DNA from 4 places in the Streptomyces sp. NPDC087300 genome. Region 1 is predicted to be linked to each of the others. Evidence: riboswitches for the same ligand, from Rfam matches in the RefSeq annotation. Region 1 holds a riboswitch; each other region holds the start of a gene.
What was found. Region 1 has a riboswitch for cobalamin ahead of ACIO9J_RS22115 (CoA-acylating methylmalonate-semialdehyde dehydrogenase). Riboswitches for the same ligand answer to the same signal wherever they lie in the genome.
Positions count from the first base shown of each region.

Region 2: it holds a riboswitch for cobalamin, as region 1 does, so the genes downstream of both, ACIO9J_RS08230 (ribonucleoside-diphosphate reductase subunit alpha) here and ACIO9J_RS22115 (CoA-acylating methylmalonate-semialdehyde dehydrogenase) in region 1, are expected to answer to the same signal.
Region 3: it holds a riboswitch for cobalamin, as region 1 does, so the genes downstream of both, ACIO9J_RS23895 (ribonucleoside triphosphate reductase) here and ACIO9J_RS22115 (CoA-acylating methylmalonate-semialdehyde dehydrogenase) in region 1, are expected to answer to the same signal.
Region 4: it holds a riboswitch for cobalamin, as region 1 does, so the genes downstream of both, ACIO9J_RS18430 (prenyltransferase/squalene oxidase repeat-containing protein) here and ACIO9J_RS22115 (CoA-acylating methylmalonate-semialdehyde dehydrogenase) in region 1, are expected to answer to the same signal.

Region 1 is NZ_JBIUYI010000005.1:407,514-411,696, forward strand. It holds gene metE (5-methyltetrahydropteroyltriglutamate--homocysteine S-methyltransferase) at 1-202, opposite strand, end outside; cobalamin riboswitch at 364-579, opposite strand; gene ACIO9J_RS22110 (DUF6817 domain-containing protein) at 881-1,468, shown strand; cobalamin riboswitch at 1,466-1,668, shown strand; gene ACIO9J_RS22115 (CoA-acylating methylmalonate-semialdehyde dehydrogenase) at 2,106-3,605, shown strand; gene ACIO9J_RS22120 (acyl-CoA dehydrogenase family protein) at 3,611-4,183, shown strand, end outside.
Region 2 is NZ_JBIUYI010000002.1:582,860-587,042, forward strand. It holds gene ACIO9J_RS08225 (ribonucleotide-diphosphate reductase subunit beta) at 1-87, opposite strand, end outside; gene ACIO9J_RS08230 (ribonucleoside-diphosphate reductase subunit alpha) at 87-2,480, opposite strand; cobalamin riboswitch at 2,608-2,739, opposite strand; gene ACIO9J_RS08235 (GNAT family N-acetyltransferase) at 2,820-3,314, opposite strand; gene mctP (monocarboxylate uptake permease MctP) at 3,392-4,183, opposite strand, start outside.
Region 3 is NZ_JBIUYI010000005.1:799,644-803,826, reverse strand. It holds gene ACIO9J_RS23900 (anaerobic ribonucleoside-triphosphate reductase activating protein) at 1-338, opposite strand, end outside; gene ACIO9J_RS23895 (ribonucleoside triphosphate reductase) at 335-2,122, opposite strand; cobalamin riboswitch at 2,171-2,324, opposite strand; gene cobF (precorrin-6A synthase (deacetylating)) at 2,411-3,199, opposite strand; gene cpt (chloramphenicol phosphotransferase CPT) at 3,285-3,806, shown strand; gene ACIO9J_RS23880 (Bcr/CflA family efflux MFS transporter) at 3,889-4,183, opposite strand, start outside.
Region 4 is NZ_JBIUYI010000004.1:582,208-586,390, reverse strand. It holds gene ACIO9J_RS18440 (aldehyde dehydrogenase) at 1-236, opposite strand, end outside; gene ACIO9J_RS18435 (MBL fold metallo-hydrolase) at 433-1,488, shown strand; cobalamin riboswitch at 1,546-1,670, shown strand; gene ACIO9J_RS18430 (prenyltransferase/squalene oxidase repeat-containing protein) at 1,794-3,029, shown strand; gene ACIO9J_RS18425 (SCO2322 family protein) at 3,026-3,703, shown strand; gene ACIO9J_RS18420 (energy-coupling factor transporter transmembrane component T) at 3,723-4,183, shown strand, end outside.

The DNA.
Region 1 (4,183 bases):
TCGGCACCTCGTGGACGCCGGCATCCGCCAGCTGCCGCCAGGTGGTGCGGCGCAGCTCCGCGGCGGTCTCCCGGAGGGCGTCGGCGGTGACGCGGCCCTTCCAGTACCCCTCGACGGCCTTCTTCAGTTCACGGTTCGCGCCCTGGCGGGGGTAGCCGTACACGGTGGCCCGTGCTGCCGCGGCTGCGGACTTCGCTGTCACGGAAATCTCCTTCGCGAGATGACTCCTGAGCACCCCGGGGACGGGACGCGGACGCGAAGGGATGACGGACCGCCCGGACCGGACGGCGTCGATGACGCGGTCCTCCGAACGGTATGCACGCCGACCCGCCCACGAGGTCACCGGGATGTCCGCACGCGATCGGTCACGTGCGGGCAACGGGCAGGTCTTCGGACTCGCGGGCACATCCGCCGAGGCGGACTCCTACTGGCCGTCGCTTCCCGGATCCACCGGATCCAGTGCGTATGACGGCGGTCGTTCCCACTCACCGCTGCGGGGCAGTCCCGGATTCCCACCGGGTTCCCTCTTGCGACGCGCCTGCCTGGCGGACAGGGCGAACCAGCTGCACGGGTCACCTTAGAGGGTGCGGGCCGTCTTGGGCAGCACTGATCGCATCTCGGACGAATCCAAGCCATGGCTATGGGTTCGATGAGGAAACCCGAGGATTGACTTGGTTGTCGGGGGAGCGGGAGGATTCATCCGGGCCCAGGGCGGCAACCCGGCCGGGCCCCGACACCGATCCGGACGGTGCCGGGGCCCGCCCGGGTGCCGACCCCCTTGTCGTCGTATGTCGTCGTGCTCGGCGTTGCGCTTCTTGACGTACCGGTCGCCCGGTTCGGCCGGAATTCGTTCCACGCTGGCCGGAAAGGGGCCGATCCCATGGACATGGCCGCGGAACCCGACCGAGCCGCTCACCGGTTCCTGCGCGACCTCGGCGCCGCTACCGTCGAACACCCCGGCGGCACCCTCCTCGACCACCTCGAACGCGTACGGCAACGGCTCGCCGACTGGGACGCGCGCCCCGCGCTCCGGCTGGCCGGGCTCTGTCACGCGCTCTACGGCACCGACGGTTTCGCCCCCGTCCTGCTGCCGCTCGACCGGCGCGAGCGCGCCACCGCCGTGATCGGCGGCGAGGCCGAGTCGCTCGTGTACCTCTATGCGAGCTGCGACCGCGCGGTGGGCCATCCGGCGCTCACGGGCCGGACCGGCGACGGGACTCCCGTCCGGCGGGATCGGAGTCCGCTGTTCCGTGACCGGTTCACCGGCCGCGCCTTCGCGCCGACGCGCCGTCAGCAGGCGGACTTCGCCGAGCTCACGGTGGCCAACGAGCTCGACATCGCGGGCGTCGACGGCGAGTTCCTCGCCCGCTGCGGTCCTGGCCTCGCGGAGCTGTTCGCCGGGCTGCGCCCCCTGCTGACCCCCGGTGCCCGGCGGGCCTGCGCGATCCTGCCGGGGTGGACTTACTAGGACGTCCAACTATATGGTCCTCGACAAGGCCCGCGGTGTCAGGGAAGCCGGTGTGAATCCGGCGCGGTCCCGCCACTGTGACCGGGGAGTGCGTTCTCGCAACACAACGCGCCACCGAGGGACGTCGTGTCCGTCGGGAAGGCGGGGGAGCGTGCGCTGATCCGGGAGTCAGGATACCGGCCGCGGGGTGTTCCGTGTTGTCCACGAGGATGGAGCAGACACGCATGGCACCGGTCCGTACCCATGACCCAGGTGATCCGGCGGAGCAGTCGAGAGAGCGCGCGGATCTGTAGCGCACAGACGGTGCGCACGGATCTCTGACGCGCCGACGGTGCGCACGGATCCGCGACGCGCCGAAGGCGTACGCCGATCTCCAACGCGCCGACGGTGCGCGCGGATCTCTGGTGCGCCGACGGTGTGCGTCGACTTCCCGCGCTTCGACGGTGTGCGTCGCGATCCCGCGCACCGATGGCATACGCCGACCCCGGTACGACGACGGCGTACGTCAACTCGCAGTCCACCGAAGGATCTTCCGCCCACGCGTCCCGCGGCCCCGGCCCGAGCGCGCCCCACAGGGTGCCGTTCGCCGGTGTGCCGTGCCATCCCCGGATCCCCACCTGACGAGAGCAGGCTCACCGTGGTCCGTGAACTCACCCATTTCATCGGCGGCAAGCACACCGCCGGCACGTCGGGCCTCTTCGGCGACGTGTACGACCCCAACACCGGTTCCGTGCAGGCCCGCGTGCCGCTCGCGGGGCGGGCCGACACCGAGGCGGCGATCGCCGACGCGGCCGCCGCCCAGCGCGTGTGGGGCGAGTGGAACCCGCAGCGCAGGGCCCGCGTCCTGCTGCGGTTCCTCCAACTCGTTGAGCAGGACCGTGAATCGCTGGCCCGGCTGCTCTCCTCGGAGCACGGCAAGACCGTCGCCGACGCGCACGGCGACATCCAACGCGGCCTGGAGGTCGTCGAGTTCGCCGCCGGGATCCCGCACCTGCTCAAGGGCGAGTTCACGGACAACGCGGGCACCGGCATCGATGTGCACTCGCTGCGCTCCCCGATCGGTGTGGTCGCCGGGATCACCCCGTTCAACTTCCCCGCGATGATCCCGCTGTGGAAGGCCGCACCCGCCCTCGCCTGTGGCAACGCGTTCATCCTGAAGCCCTCCGAGCGCGACCCCTCCGTACCGCTGCGCCTTGCCGAACTCTTCCTTGAGGCCGGGCTTCCGCCGGGCGTCCTGAACGTCGTCAACGGCGGCAAGGAAGCGGTCGACACCCTCCTGGAGGACTCGCGCGTCGGCGCGCTCGGCTTCGTCGGCTCGACGCCGATCGCCGCGCACATCTACGCCACCGCCGCCGCCCACGGCAAGCGCGCCCAGTGCTTCGGCGGCGCCAAGAACCACATGATCGTGATGCCGGACGCGGATCTCGACCAGGTCGTCGACGCGCTCATCGGCGCCGGTTACGGCTCGGCGGGCGAGCGCTGCATGGCGATCTCGGTGGCCGTGCCGGTCGGCGAGGAGACCGCCGACCGGCTCGTCGCCGCCCTCAAGGAGCGCATCGGCGCCCTGCGGATCGGCCGCTCCGACGACGCGGAGGCCGACTTCGGCCCCCTGGTCAGTCAGGACGCGCTCGACCGGGTCCGCAGGTACGTGGACATCGGCGTCAACGAGGGAGCCGAACTCGTCGTGGACGGGCGGAACTTCACTCTGGAGGGACACGAGAACGGCTTCTTCGCCGGAGCCACCCTCTTCGACCGGGTGAGCCCCCGGATGCGCGTCTACCGCGAGGAGATCTTCGGCCCCGTCCTGTGCGTCGTACGGGCCGCCGACTACGAGCAGGCCCTGCGCCTGCCCAGCGAGCACCCCTACGGCAACGGCGTCGCCATCTTCACCAGGGACGGCGACACCGCGCGCGACTTCACCCGCCGCGTCAACACCGGCATGGTCGGCGTGAACGTGCCCATCCCGGTCCCGGTGGCCTACCACACCTTCGGCGGCTGGAAGAGGTCCGGCTTCGGCGACCTGAACCAGCACGGCCCGGACGCGATCCGCTTCTACACCCGTACGAAGACCGTCACTTCGCGCTGGCCCTCGGGGGCCAGGGAAGGCGCGAACTTCTCCATCCCCACCATGGGATGAGCGCGATGACGACCACCACGCTCACCGAGGACCAGCAGGCGATCGTCGAGACCACCCTCGACTTCGCCGAGGACCACCTGGCCCCGCACGCGGTGCGCTGGGACCAGGACAAGCACTTCCCGCTCGACGTGCTGCGCAAGGCCGCCGGGCTGGGGCTCGGCGGAATCTACGTACGCGAGGACGCGGGCGGCAGCGGTCTGACCCGTGCCGACGGGGTCCTCGTCTTCGAGGCCCTCGCCTCCGGCTGTCCCTCCATCGCGGGCTACCTCTCCATCCACAACATGGTCGCCTGGATGATCGACACCTACGGCGACGGGCGGCAGCGCTCCCGGTGGCTGCCCCGGCTCTGCGCCATGGAGGACCTCGGCAGCTACTGCCTGACCGAGCCCGGAGCCGGATCGGACGCCGGGGCGCTGCGCACCGCCGCGGTCCGCGACGGCGACCACTACGTCCTCACCGGCGTCAAGCAGTTCATCTCCGGCGCGGGCGCCGCGCAGGTGTACGTCGTCATGGCGCGCACCGACGGCGAAGGGCCCCAGGGCGTCTCCGCGTTCCTCGTCGAACGGGACGACCCCGGG
Region 2 (4,183 bases), on a different contig from region 1:
GTAGAAGTCCGGGTAGCGCATGGGACGCAGGGTGAGTTCGAAGCCCGGGTCGAGCAGGTTCTTGGCGGAGCTGGTGGTGCTGGACATTACTGGCAGGCCTCGCAGGACTCGGGGTTTTCCAGGGAGCAGGCGATCGCGTCGGGGTCGCTCACCTGCTGGGGGACGGGGGCCGCGGCGGTGGCCTGGGAGCCGCCGGCCGCGCGGGCGATGCGCGTCGCCGGGCGCGAGCGCAGGTAGTACGTGGTCTTCAGGCCCCGCTGCCAGGCGTAGGCGTACATCGAGGAGAGCTTGCCGATGGTCGGCGTCTCCAGGAACAGGTTCAGGGACTGCGCCTGGTCCAGGAACGGGGTGCGGTCGGCCGCCATGTCGATCAGGCCGCGCTGCGGGATCTCCCACGCGGTGCGGTACAGCGCGCGGACCTCTTCGGGCACCCAGGTGAAGCCCTGCACCGAGCCGTTGGACTCGCGCAGCGCCTCACGGGTCTGCGCGTCCCACACGCCGAGCCGCTTGAGCTCCTGCACCAGGTAGGAGTTGACCTGGAGGAACTCGCCGGACAGCGTCTCGCGCTTGAAGAGGTTGGAGACCTGCGGCTCGATGCACTCGTACACGCCCGCGATGGACGCGATGGTGGCCGTCGGCGCGATCGCGAGGAGCAGCGAGTTGCGCATGCCGGTGGTGGCGATCCGCTCGCGCAGGGCCGCCCAGCGCTCGGGCCAGGTCAGCTCCACGCCGTAGTGGTCCGGGTGCAGGACGCCGCGCGCGGTGCGGGTCTTCTCCCAGGCGGGCAGCGGGCCGTTGCGCTCGGCGAGGTCCGCGGACGCCTCGTACGAAGCGAGCATGATGCGCTCGGCGATGCGGGTGGAGAGGGCCCGCGCCTCGGGCGAGTCGAACGGCATCTTCAGCTGGAAGAAGACGTCCTGGAGGCCCATCGCGCCGAGGCCCACCGGGCGCCACCTGGCGTTGGAGCGCCCGGCCTGCTCGGTCGGGTAGAAGTTGATGTCGACGACGCGGTCGAGGAAGGTGACGGCGGTGCGGACCGTCTCGTCGAGGCGCTCCCAGTCGATGTCGCCGTCGACGACGAAGGCGCCGAGGTTGACCGAGCCGAGGTTGCAGACGGCCGTCTCCCCGTCGTCCGTCACCTCCAGGATCTCCGTGCAGAGGTTGGAGGAGTGCACCGTGTGGCCGGGCTCCGCCGTCTGGTTGGCGGTGCGGTTGGCGGCGTCCTTGAAGGTCATCCAGCCGTTGCCGGTCTGCGCGAGGGTGCGCATCATGCGGCCGTACAGTTCCCGGGCCGGCATGGTCTTCTTCGCGATCCCCGCGGCCTCCGCCTTGCGGTAGGCGGCGTCGAACTCCTCGCCCCACAGGTCGACGAGCTCGGGCACGTCGGCCGGCGAGAACAGCGACCAGTCCTGGTCGGCGGCGACCCGGCGCATGAACTCGTCGGGGATCCAGTGCGCGAGGTTGAGGTTGTGCGTGCGGCGCGCGTCCTCACCCGTGTTGTCGCGCAGCTCCAGGAACTCCTCGATGTCGGAGTGCCAGGTCTCCAGGTAGACCGCGGCCGCGCCCTTGCGGCGCCCGCCCTGGTTCACCGCGGCGACCGAGGCGTCGAGGGTCTTGAGGAACGGCACGATGCCGTTGGAGTGCCCGTTGGTGCCGCGGATCAGCGAACCGCGCGAACGGATGCGCGAGTAGGAGAGGCCGATGCCGCCCGCGTGCTTGGAGAGCCGCGCGACCTGGTGGTAGCGGTCGTAGATCGAGTCGAGCTCGTCCAGCGGGGAGTCGAGGAGGTAGCAGGAGGACATCTGCGGGTGCCGGGTGCCCGAGTTGAACAGCGTCGGCGACGACGGCAGGTAGTCCAGGCGGCTCATCAGGCGGTACAGCGCGGCGACCTCGTCCAGGGCGCGGGCGCTGCCGTCTTCCGCCAGGCCGCTCGCCACGCGCAGCATGAAGTGCTGCGGGGTCTCGATGACCTGCCGGGTGATGGGGTGGCGCAGCAGGTAGCGGCTGTGCAGCGTGCGCAGGCCGAAGTAGCCGAAACGGAAGTCCGCGCCGTCCGCGAGCGCGGCGTCCACGAGCGAGTCGAGCCGGGCCGCGTGCGCGGTCACGAAGGACGCGGTGCGGTCGGCGATCAGGCCCTCGCGGTGGCCGACCGCGACGGAGTCGGTGAAGGAGTGCACGCCCTGCGTGGCCGCTTCCTCGCGGATGCCGATCGACAGGAGCCTGGCGGCGAGCTTGGAGTACGCGGGGTCCTCGGAGATGAGCCCCGCGGCCGCCTCGGTCGCCAGTTCCCGCAGCTCGGCCACGTCGGCGCGGGCCGACCTGCCGCGCAGCGCGGCGGCGGCCACCCGGCCGGGGTCGGCGTCGGGGAGGTCGGCGGTGAGGTCGGTCAGGGTCCGCAGCAGCGCGGTCCCTGGCCCGTCGGTACCCTCGGCGGTCGGCGTGGTCGTCGCTGACGCAGGTTCGGCAGGCGCGATGGTCACGTGGAGCTCTCCCTCGCTCGGCTCTGGGCCAGGGGAGGGAATGGTGCACGGGCGCACCCGGGCAGGGCGGCGTACCGCGTCCACCGGCCCACTCCACGAGGCCCGGACGGTCGGCACCCGGGCCGGACGGCTCGGGTGCGCTGCCGGCAGGTCCTCGGACTTGCGGGTACGACAAAGACGTACACATACACCGTTGCGGGACAGTTCCGGACTTGCACCGGATTCCCCTGCGACGGCAGCGAGCACGAGCATACATCTTGTGCCGGGTTTCTGAAGCAGGCCCACATCTTGTGTCGGCACCGAACGGGCGGTCGTGCGGGTGGCTCTGCGAGGAGTGTCCTAGAACGTCAACTCGTAGGTGAGCAGCGTCAGGTCCGGGATCGGCTGCCAGTCCCGCTCCGGGGTCCGTACGAAGCCGAGGCGCCCGTAGAGCCGGTGGGCGGCGTGCATCGAGGGCTGGGTGGACAGGACGAGCCCCGTGCGGCCCGCGTCCCTGGCGCGCCGCAGGCACTCCCGCACCAGCGCCTCGCCCGCGCCCCTGCCGCGCGCCGCGGCGGAGACGGCCAGCATGCGGATCTCCGCCTGGTCGTCCCGGGCGATGTCGGCCATCGGACCGCCGGACGGGACGAAGGCCACGCAGCCGAGCGGCTCCTCGTCCGCCGCGGCCACCAGGACCTGGGCCTGCGCCGCGCGCCCCGCCACGTCCCGCAGCACCGTCAGATAGGGGTCGTCGGCCCCGAGGCTCAGATGTCCGTCGGCGAGGTACGCCCCCGCGGTGAGGTCGCCCAACGCCTCGTACTCGTCGGGACGCGCGTGTCTGATCGTGATGTCCATGCGGCGAAGTGTGCAACAGGGGTACGACGACGGGCCGCCGGTTTTCCGGCGGCCCGTCGTCGTACCTGTCGAACGGTTCAGTGCCCGGCGCCCGCCGTCGCCTTCGGCAGCTCGGTGGCGACGCCGGGGTCGCCGGCGTCCGCCGTGTAGTCCCCGGGCGACGTCTCGTCGACGCCCTCGGGGGCCTTCAGCGCCTTCAGGGCGAAGGTGAGGACCACGGTCACGACCACGTTCAGGACGAACGCGGTGAGGCCGATGTAGCCGATCTCACCGATGCCGGGGATGGTGTCGGACGAGCCGCCGAAGTGCTTCTGCGTCGGCGACGCGACGCCGTACGCGGCGAGCGTGCCGTAGACCATGCCGACCGCCCAGCCCGCGAGCAGCGCCCAGCGGTGGAACCAGCGGGTGAACAGGCCGCCGACCAGCGCGGGCATCGTCTGGAGGATCCAGATGCCGCCGAGCAGCTGGAAGTTGATCGCGACGGTCTTGTCCATGCCGAGGACGAAGACCAGCGCGCCCACCTTCACCATGAGCGAGACCAGCTTGGAGACCTTGGTCTCCTGCTCGGGCGTCGCGTCGGGCTTGAGGAAGTCCTTGTAGATGTTCCGGGTGAAGAGGTTCGCCGCGGCGATCGACATGATGGCGGCGGGCACGAGCGCGCCGATGCCGATCGCGGCGAAGGCGACGCCGGTGAACCAGTCGGGGAACATCTCCTCGAAGAGCTGGGGGATCGCCAACTGCCCGTTGTCGACCTTGATCCCGGCCGCGATCGCCATGAAGCCGAGCAGCGCGAGCAGTCCCAGCATCAGCGAGTACAGCGGCAGGATCGTGGTGTTGCGGCGGATCACGTTGCGGCTCTTGGAGGAGAG
Region 3 (4,183 bases), 390 kb from region 1:
AGCAGCGCGCCGAACCGGCGCGGGTAGGCGCCGCCGGTGTGCAGCCCCACCGCGTGGCCGAGCTCGCGCGCCTGCCGTGCCGCGTCGGCCAGGCCCGGTTGCAGCAGCGGCTCCCCGCCCGAGAAGACGATCCCGTCCAACAGGCTGCGGCGGCGGCCCAGATGGGCGGTCACCGTCGGCCACGGGACCTCGAAGGGCGGGCGCGCCCGCGCGTCGAGCAGCTCCGGGTTGTGGCAGTAGCCGCACCGCCACGGGCAGCCCTGGCAGAAGACGGTGGTGACCAGCTTGCCCGGCCAGTCGCAGGTGGAGAGCCGGGCCCAGCCGCCGACGCGGATCACGCCGGGACCACCGTGCGCTCCTGGAAGTGGGTGCGCTCGGCGTGCTCGCCCTTCTTGCCGATGTTGAAGGAGGAGACCGGGCGGTGGTAGCCCATGACGCGGGTCCAGACCTCGCAGTCGCCGCCGCAGGACGGGCAGTTGGCGCGCTCACCGGCGAGGTAGCCGTGCTCGGGGCAGATGGAGAAGGTGGGCGTCACCGTCAGATAGGGCAGCGAGAACCGCTCCAGAGAGCGGCGCACGAGGGTGCGGCACGCCTCGGCGGTCGAGACGCGCTCGGACATGTACAGGTGGAGGACGGTGCCGCCGGTGTACTTGGTCTGGAGTTCGTCCTGCCGCTCCAGCGCCTCGAAGGGGTCGTCGGTCCAACCGACCGGCAGCTGTGAGGAGTTCGTGTAGTACGGGTTGGTGTCGGTGCCCGCCTGGAGGATGTCGGGGAAGCGTCGGTGGTCCTCCTTCGCGAAGCGGTAGGTGGTGCCTTCGGCGGGGGTGGCCTCCAGGTTGTACAGGTGGCCGGTCCGCTCCTGGAACTCGACCATGCGCGCCCGGACGTGGTCGAGGAGGCGGACGGCGAGCGCGTGCCCCTCGGGCGTGGTGATGTCGTGGGCGTCGTGCGTGAAGTTGCGGATCATCTCGTTGACGCCGTTCACGCCGATGGTGGAGAAGTGGTTGCGCAGGGTACCCAGGTAGCGCTTGGTGTGCGGGAAGAGTCCGCCGTCGATCAGGTCCTGCACGGTGACGCGCTTGATCTCCAGGCTGTCGCGGGCGAGGCCGAGCAGCCGGTCGAGCGCGTCGTACAGGCCCTGTTCGTCGCCCGCGTGCAGGTGGCCCAGGCGCGCGCAGTTGACCGTGACGACGCCGAGGGACCCGGTCTGCTCCGCGCTGCCGAACAATCCGTTGCCGCGCTTGAGCAGTTCGGTGAGGTCCAGTTGGAGGCGGCAGCACATGGAGCGGATCATGCCGGGGTTCAGGCCGGAGTTGATGAAGTTCTGGAAGTACGGGAGCCCGTACTTCGCGGTCATCTCGAAGAGCCGCCGGGCGTTGTCGCTCTCCCAGGGGAAGTCGTCGGTGATGTTGTAGGTCGGGATCGGGAAGGTGAAGACCCGCCCCGTGGCGTCGCCCGCCGTCATGACGTCGATGTACGCGCGGTTGATCAGGTCCATCTCGTGCTGGAGCTCGCCGTAGCCGAAGTCCGCCTCCACGCCGCCGATCACCGGCACCTGCTCGCGCAGGTCCTCGGGGCAGGTCCAGTCGAAGGTGAGGTTGGTGAACGGCGTCTGGGTGCCCCAGCGCGACGGCACGTTGAGGTTGTGCACCATCTCCTGCATGCACTGGTGGACCTGCTCGTACGTCATGGAGTCGACGCGGACGAACGGCGCCATGTAGGTGTCGAAGGAGCTGAACGCCTGCGCCCCGGCCCATTCGTTCTGCAGCGTGCCGAGGAAGTTGACGATCTGTCCGACGGCGGAGGAGAAGTGGCGCGGCGGGGCGGAGTCGATCTGCCCCGGCACCCCGTTGAAGCCCTCGGCGAGGAGCGTGCGCAGGGACCAGCCCGCGCAGTAGCCGGAGAGCATGTCCAGGTCGTGTATGTGGAGGTCGCCCTCGCGGTGGGCGCGGCCCACGGCGTCCGGGTAGACCTGGTCGAGCCAGTAGTTGGCGACGACCTTGCCGGCCGTGTTCAGGATGAGTCCACCGAGCGAATAGCCCTGATTGGCGTTGGCGTTGACCCGCCAGTCACTGCGGTCCAGGTACTCGGTCACCGAGTCCACGGCGTCGATCTGCGTCACGTCAGCCCTCCCACGAGGCGTCCGGAATGTGTGCGGGGCCGCCGCGCGGTCCGCGCGGCGGCCGTCGGCAGGTATCGGGCTCGGGCCCCCGAGAGGGCCCATACCGTTGCGGGGCAGCTCCGGATTCGCACCGGATTCCCTGTTGTCCCGGCCGCGGACGCTGAAGCGCCGCTGTCGCCGAACCGACGTCCGTCACACTACATCTAGTGTTATGTCCGACATGCCGACCGAAGATGTTGGGTGACGTTGGTCCGGCGTGGGAATGACTTTGGTCCTCGCGTGACCCGCTCAGGCGTCCGTCGGCGCCACGATGCGCAGCAGATACGTGTCCATGATCCAGCCGTGCCTGGCCCGCGCCTCGGACCGCAACCGCCGGATGCGGTCCGCCACTTCCGCGAGCCGGCCCGCGACGAGCAGTTCGTCGGGCGTGCCGAGGTAGGCGCCCCAGTAGATCCACACGTCGTCCCCCTCGACCTGGGTGAACGACTCGTGCGCGTCGAGCATGACGACGATGTCCCCGTCGTCGTTCTGGCCCACGTCGGAGAGGCGGCGGGCGGGGGTGATGTGCAGCGGTCGGCCCACCTGATTCAGCGGGATGCGGTGCCGGGCGGCGAGCGTCGAGACGCTGGTGATCCCGGGCACGACCTCGACGCTCGCGGACACCGAGCCGCGCGCCTCGATGTCGTTGAGGATCCCGAGCGTGCTGTCGTACAGCGAGGGGTCGCCCCATACGAGGAAGGCGCCGGTCTCCCCCGCGCTCATCTCCTCGCGCATCAGCCGCTCGAAGAGGTCCGCGCGACGGGTCCGCCAGTCCTGGACGGCGGAGGTGTAGTCGGAGCGGTCCATGGGGCGCCGGTCCCTGCTCGGGTCCGTCACCTCCACCACCCGGTAGGGCTGCTGCCCGTGCTCCTGAAGCATGCTGTGCCGCAGGTCGGTCAGCGAGGACTTGTCCTGCCCCTTGCCGACGATGAAGAAGACGTCGGTCCTGCGGATGGCCTTCACCGCGCCCAGGGTCAGCTGGTCGGGGTCGCCCGCACCGATGCCTATGACGAGGATCTGGCGTCGTTCTGTGGTCATGGGCCGAAGTCTGGCAGGTGCGGCACGACGAAAATCTCTTCGCCCCGGCCGGTCACCGCCCTACTGTGGCGCGGTGACGACTCAGATGATCATCCTCAACGGCGGTTCCAGCTCGGGGAAGACCGGGATCGTGCGCTGCCTGCAGGACGTGCTCCCCGATCCGTGGCTGGCCTTCGGTATCGACTCGCTCATCGAGGCGCTGCCCGCGAAGACACAGGCGTCGGAGGACGGCATCGAGTTCGGCGCGGACGGCGGGGTGAGCGTCGGGACCGACTTCCGTGCGCTGGAGGCGGCCTGGATGGCGGGGCTCGTGGCGATGGCCGGGTCCGGTGCGCGGATCATCGTCGACGACGTCTTCCTGAGCGGCGCGGCGAGCCAGCAGCGGTGGCGCGACGCCGTCGGTGACACCGACGTCCTGTGGGTGGGCGTCCGGTGCGACAGCGAGGTCGCCGCGGCCCGTGAGGTCGCGCGGGGCGACCGCACCAAGGGGATGGCCGCGTCGCAGGCGCGGCTCGCGCACGAGGGCGTGGCCTACGACCTGGAGGTGGACACGACCCGCACCGAGTCCCTGACCTGCGCTCGGACCATCGCGGCGCGGGTGGCCTGACGGCCTCGGCCCGTCAGGAGCGGAATCGCCCGCCCCGGCCGACCGCCACACCGGCGGAGCGGGCCCCGCCCGGCCTCGTACGTCAGTCGGCCCTCTTGTCCCCCGCCGCCGGACGACCACGGGCCAGCATCACGAAGCCGACGAGAGCGGCGGCCGAGGCGACCGTCTGGATGACCGCCAGGGGAACCGCGCCGGAGGCGACCCCCGCGAGCGGCGACACCAGGGCGCCGACGAGGAACGAGGACGCGCCGAGGAGGGCCGACGCCGCGCCCGCCGCGTGCGCGGTGCGGTTCATGGCGAGCGCGTTGGCGTTGCCGATGAGCAGTCCGAGGCCGGCGACGGAGACGAACAGGACCGCGCAGACCGGCACGAGACCG
Region 4 (4,183 bases), on a different contig from region 1:
TTGATCCGGGTGACGACCGCGATCCGTTCGTCCAGGGTCATGCGCGGCCAGGGCCCGTCGTCGAACGCCCGGCGGGCGGTGGCGACGGCGCGGTCCACGTCGGCGGGGGCCGCGTGCGGCACGCGGGCGAAGACCTTTCCGGTGTGCGGGGAGACGACGTCGATGACGCCCTTGCCGAGCGGGTCCACCAACTCCCCGCCGATGAACAGCTGTCCGTGTTCCACGAGCTCGGTCATGGCTGACTGCCTCCTGCGGAGCGCTTTCTGACACCGTTTCAGAACTGATACCAGTTCTAGTTGGAGGAGTCCACGGACCGGACGCGCAACCGGCCGCCGATTCGGTCGACTTGGGCGACCATTGAAACTAGTTCTAGTTATAGTGGCGGCACCCGGCGACGAGAGACGCGGCACCCGGCGACAGAGACGAGGCCCCATGACCCCGCAGGTGACCGACCCGCCGGTGATCGAGCACGGCGGCGGCGTCTGGAGCATCAAGGTCCCGATCCCCGACAACCCCCTCGGCTTCACCCTCGTCCACCTCCTGGCGACCGACCGCGGCCCGGTCCTCGTCGACACCGGCTGGGACGACCCCACGTCCTGGGACACCCTGACCGCGGGACTCGCCCGGTGCGGCGTCGCCGTCGGGGACGTGCACGGCGTGGTCATCACCCACCACCACCCCGACCACCACGGTCTGTCCGCGAAGGTCCGCGACGCATCGGGCGCGTGGATCGCGATGCACGCGGCCGACGCCTCCGTGGTGCGCCGCACCCGCGCCAACCCGCCCGGCCGCTGGTACGCCTACATGGCCGCCAAGCTGACGGCGGCCGGCGCGCCCGCCGAGCACGTCGCCCCGCTGGTCCGCGCCGCCGAGGAGGGCCGCCCCAGGAAACTGCCGGGACTCGACCCCGCGCTGCCCGACCGCGACATCGCCCCCGGCGAGCTCCTCGACCTCGCGGGCCGCAGGCTGCGCGCGATCTGGACCCCTGGCCACACCCCCGGCCACGTCTGCCTGCACCTGGAGGAGGACCACCCCGCCCGGCTGCGGGGCAACGGCCGCCTCTTCTCCGGCGACCACCTGCTGCCCGGCATCAGCCCGCACATCGGCCTGTACGAGGACCCCGACGACGCCACGGTCACCGATCCCCTCGGCGACTACCTCGACTCCCTGGAGCGGGTCGCCCGCCTCGACCCGGCCGAGATCCTCCCCGCCCACCAGCACGCCTTCACCGACGCCCCCGCCCGCGTCGGCGCGCTCATCGCCCACCACGAGGAGCGCCTGACCGGACTGCACGCCCTGCTCGCCGAACCCCGCACCGCCTGGCAGCTCGCCGAGCGGATGGAGTGGAACCGGCCCTGGGCCGACATCCCCTACGGCTCGCGCAACATCGCGGTGTCGGAAGCGGAGGCCCATGTGCGGCGCCTGGTGAAGCTGGGCCGCGCCGAGGTCGTGCCCGGCGGCGACCCGGTCACCTACGTGGCGGTGTGACACCCCGGGGCGGCCGGTGCGCCGCCCCCGCCGCCCGGCCCCGCCCCGTACGGGCCGGTAGAGTGGGCGAGTCGTCCTCACGCCCGTACAGGGGGAAGCCGGTGCGAATCCGGCGCTGACCCGCAGCCGTATGACCGCCTTGGCGGAGAGCCGGAATGCCCGGTGCGGAACGTGACCGGCTCGCTTCATCGGACCCCCCGATGAGCGGCACCGTCGAGGTATACGGAGCCGGAGCCGCCCGGAAGCCGTGCTCGCAACGGTCCGTGCCGCCCCGCTCCCCGCAGGGAGAGGCAACCCGCCGCATCATGAACGTTCGCCACAGCGCAGCGGTCCTGGCCGCCGCCGTAGCCGTGTTCGGCTCCGCCGCCGCACCGGCCGCTTTCGCGGACGACGCGAAGCCGTCGCCCTCCACCGCGCTCCCCTCGGGCCTCTACGGCAAGAGCGACCCCAAGTTCGACGGCGTCTTCCGGCAGTCGTACGCCCTGCTCGCCCAGCACACGGAGGGCGTCAAGCCCGCCGCGAAGGCCGTCGACTGGCTGACCGGGCAGCAGTGCGCGAGCGGCGGTTACGCGGCCTACCGCGCGGACGCGAGCGCGCCGTGCGACTCCAAGACCATGGTCGACAGCAACTCCACCGCGGCCGCCGTGCAGGCGCTCGCCGCGCTCGGCGGCGAGAAGAAGACGGTCGGCAAGAGCGTCGAGTGGCTGAAGTCCGTACAGAACACGGACGGGGGCTGGGGCTACAACCCGGGCCTGCCCACCGACGCCAACTCCACCGGCATCGTGATCGGCGCCCTCGTCTCGGCGGGTGAGAACCCCGCGGACGTGAAGTCCAAGGACGGCAAGTCCGCCTACGACGCGCTGCCCGAGCTCGCCATGGACTGCGGCAAGGACGGCGGCGCCTTCGGTCTCGCCGACCCCAAGTCCGGCAAGCTCTCGCCGAACGCCGACGCCACCGCCGCCGGTGTGCTGGGCGGCCTCGGCAAGGGTCTCGTGGTGTCGCAGCCCAAGAAGGGCCAGCCCACGAACCCCAAGTGCGCGAAGCCCGAGAACGTGACGCAGGCCGCGAGCAACGGCGTCGGCTATCTCCTCGACACCCTCGGCAAGACCGACGACCACCTGATGTCCTCGATGCCGGGCGCCGACGACCAGCCCGACTTCGGCAACACCGCCGACGCGGTGCTCGCGCTCGCCGCCGCAGGTGAGAAGGACCAGGCGAAGAAGTCCGCCGAGTGGCTCTCGAAGAACTCCGCGGACTGGGCCAAGCAGTCCGGTCCCGCCGCCTACTCGCAGCTGGTCTTCGCCGCCAACGCGGCCGGGATGGACGCCCGTGACTTCGGCGGCGCCGACCTCGTCAAGCAGCTGAACGCCACGGGCCCGGCGCCGGAGACCGCGTCGAAGTCCCCGTCCGCCGACTCGGACGAGGAGAAGAAGGACGACGGCGGCGGCGTCAGCGTCTGGTGGATCATCGGCGTCGGCATGGTCGCCGGCATCGGCATCGGCTTCCTCTACAGCGGCAACCGCAAGAAGAAGCAGCCGTGACCGCGGGCCGTGCGCGGCGCGGGCACCGGGCGGTCGTGGCGTTCCTCGCCACGCTGCTCTGCACCCTCGGCGTCCTCGCCGCCGCGCCCGCCCAGGCCGCCGGCTACCGCTACTGGTCGTTCTGGGAGCGTTCCGGCGACAGCTGGACCTACGCCACCCAGGGCCCGGGTACCGCGAAGCCCGACGACGGCGACGTACAAGGCTTCCGCTTCTCGGTCTCCGAGGACACCAAGGACTCGGCGAAGCCGCGCGGCGCGGCCGGCTTCGAGGACATCTGCGCCGACAGGCCCGCCAAGGACGGCCGCAAGCGGGTCGCCCTGGTCATCGACTTCGGCCTGGCCGAGGACGCGCCCAAGGGCGAGCGGCCGCCCGCCGCGCGCACGGCCTGCGCGCAGGTCGCCGAGGACGCCACCAGCGCCGAGGCCCTCGCCGCGGTCGCCAAGCCGCTGCGCTACGACAGCAACGCCCTGCTCTGCGCCATCTCCGGCTACCCGAAGTCGGGCTGCGGCGACCAGGTCTCCGGCGACGGCACGTCGAAGAAGGACCAGGCAGGTCAGGCCGACGGTGACAAGGGGGGCGACGGCGGCCCCTCGGTCGGTCTGATCGCCGGGATCGCCGCCGTCGTGGTGCTGGGCGGTGCCGCGCTGTGGCAGGCCCGCCGCCGTCGCGGCTGACGCGGGCCCGGACAGCACGATGACGGACCACGGCAGCCGCACGCCCACCGCCCTCGGGTGGCGCCTCGCCCCCGAGGCGCACCGGAGCAACGCCCTGCACCCGGGCGCCTGGTGGATCTGGGCGCTCGGCCTCGGCACGGCCGCCTCGCGCACCACCAATCCGCTCCTGATCGGCCTGCTGATCGGCGTCGCGGGCTATGTGGTGGCGGCGCGGCGTACGTCCGCTCCGTGGGCGAAGTCGTACGGCGCCTTCGTGAAGCTCGGCCTGGTCGTGATCGGGATCAGGCTCGTCTTCGCGATCGTGCTCGGCTCGCCGATCCCCGGCACACACACCCTCTTCACGCTGCCCGAGGTGCCGCTGCCCGACTGGGCCAAGGGCGTCCGGATCGGCGGCCGGGTCACGGCCGAGGGGCTGCTCTTCGCGCTGTACGACGGCATCAGGCTCGCGGGCCTGCTGATCTGCGTCGGCGCCGCGAACGC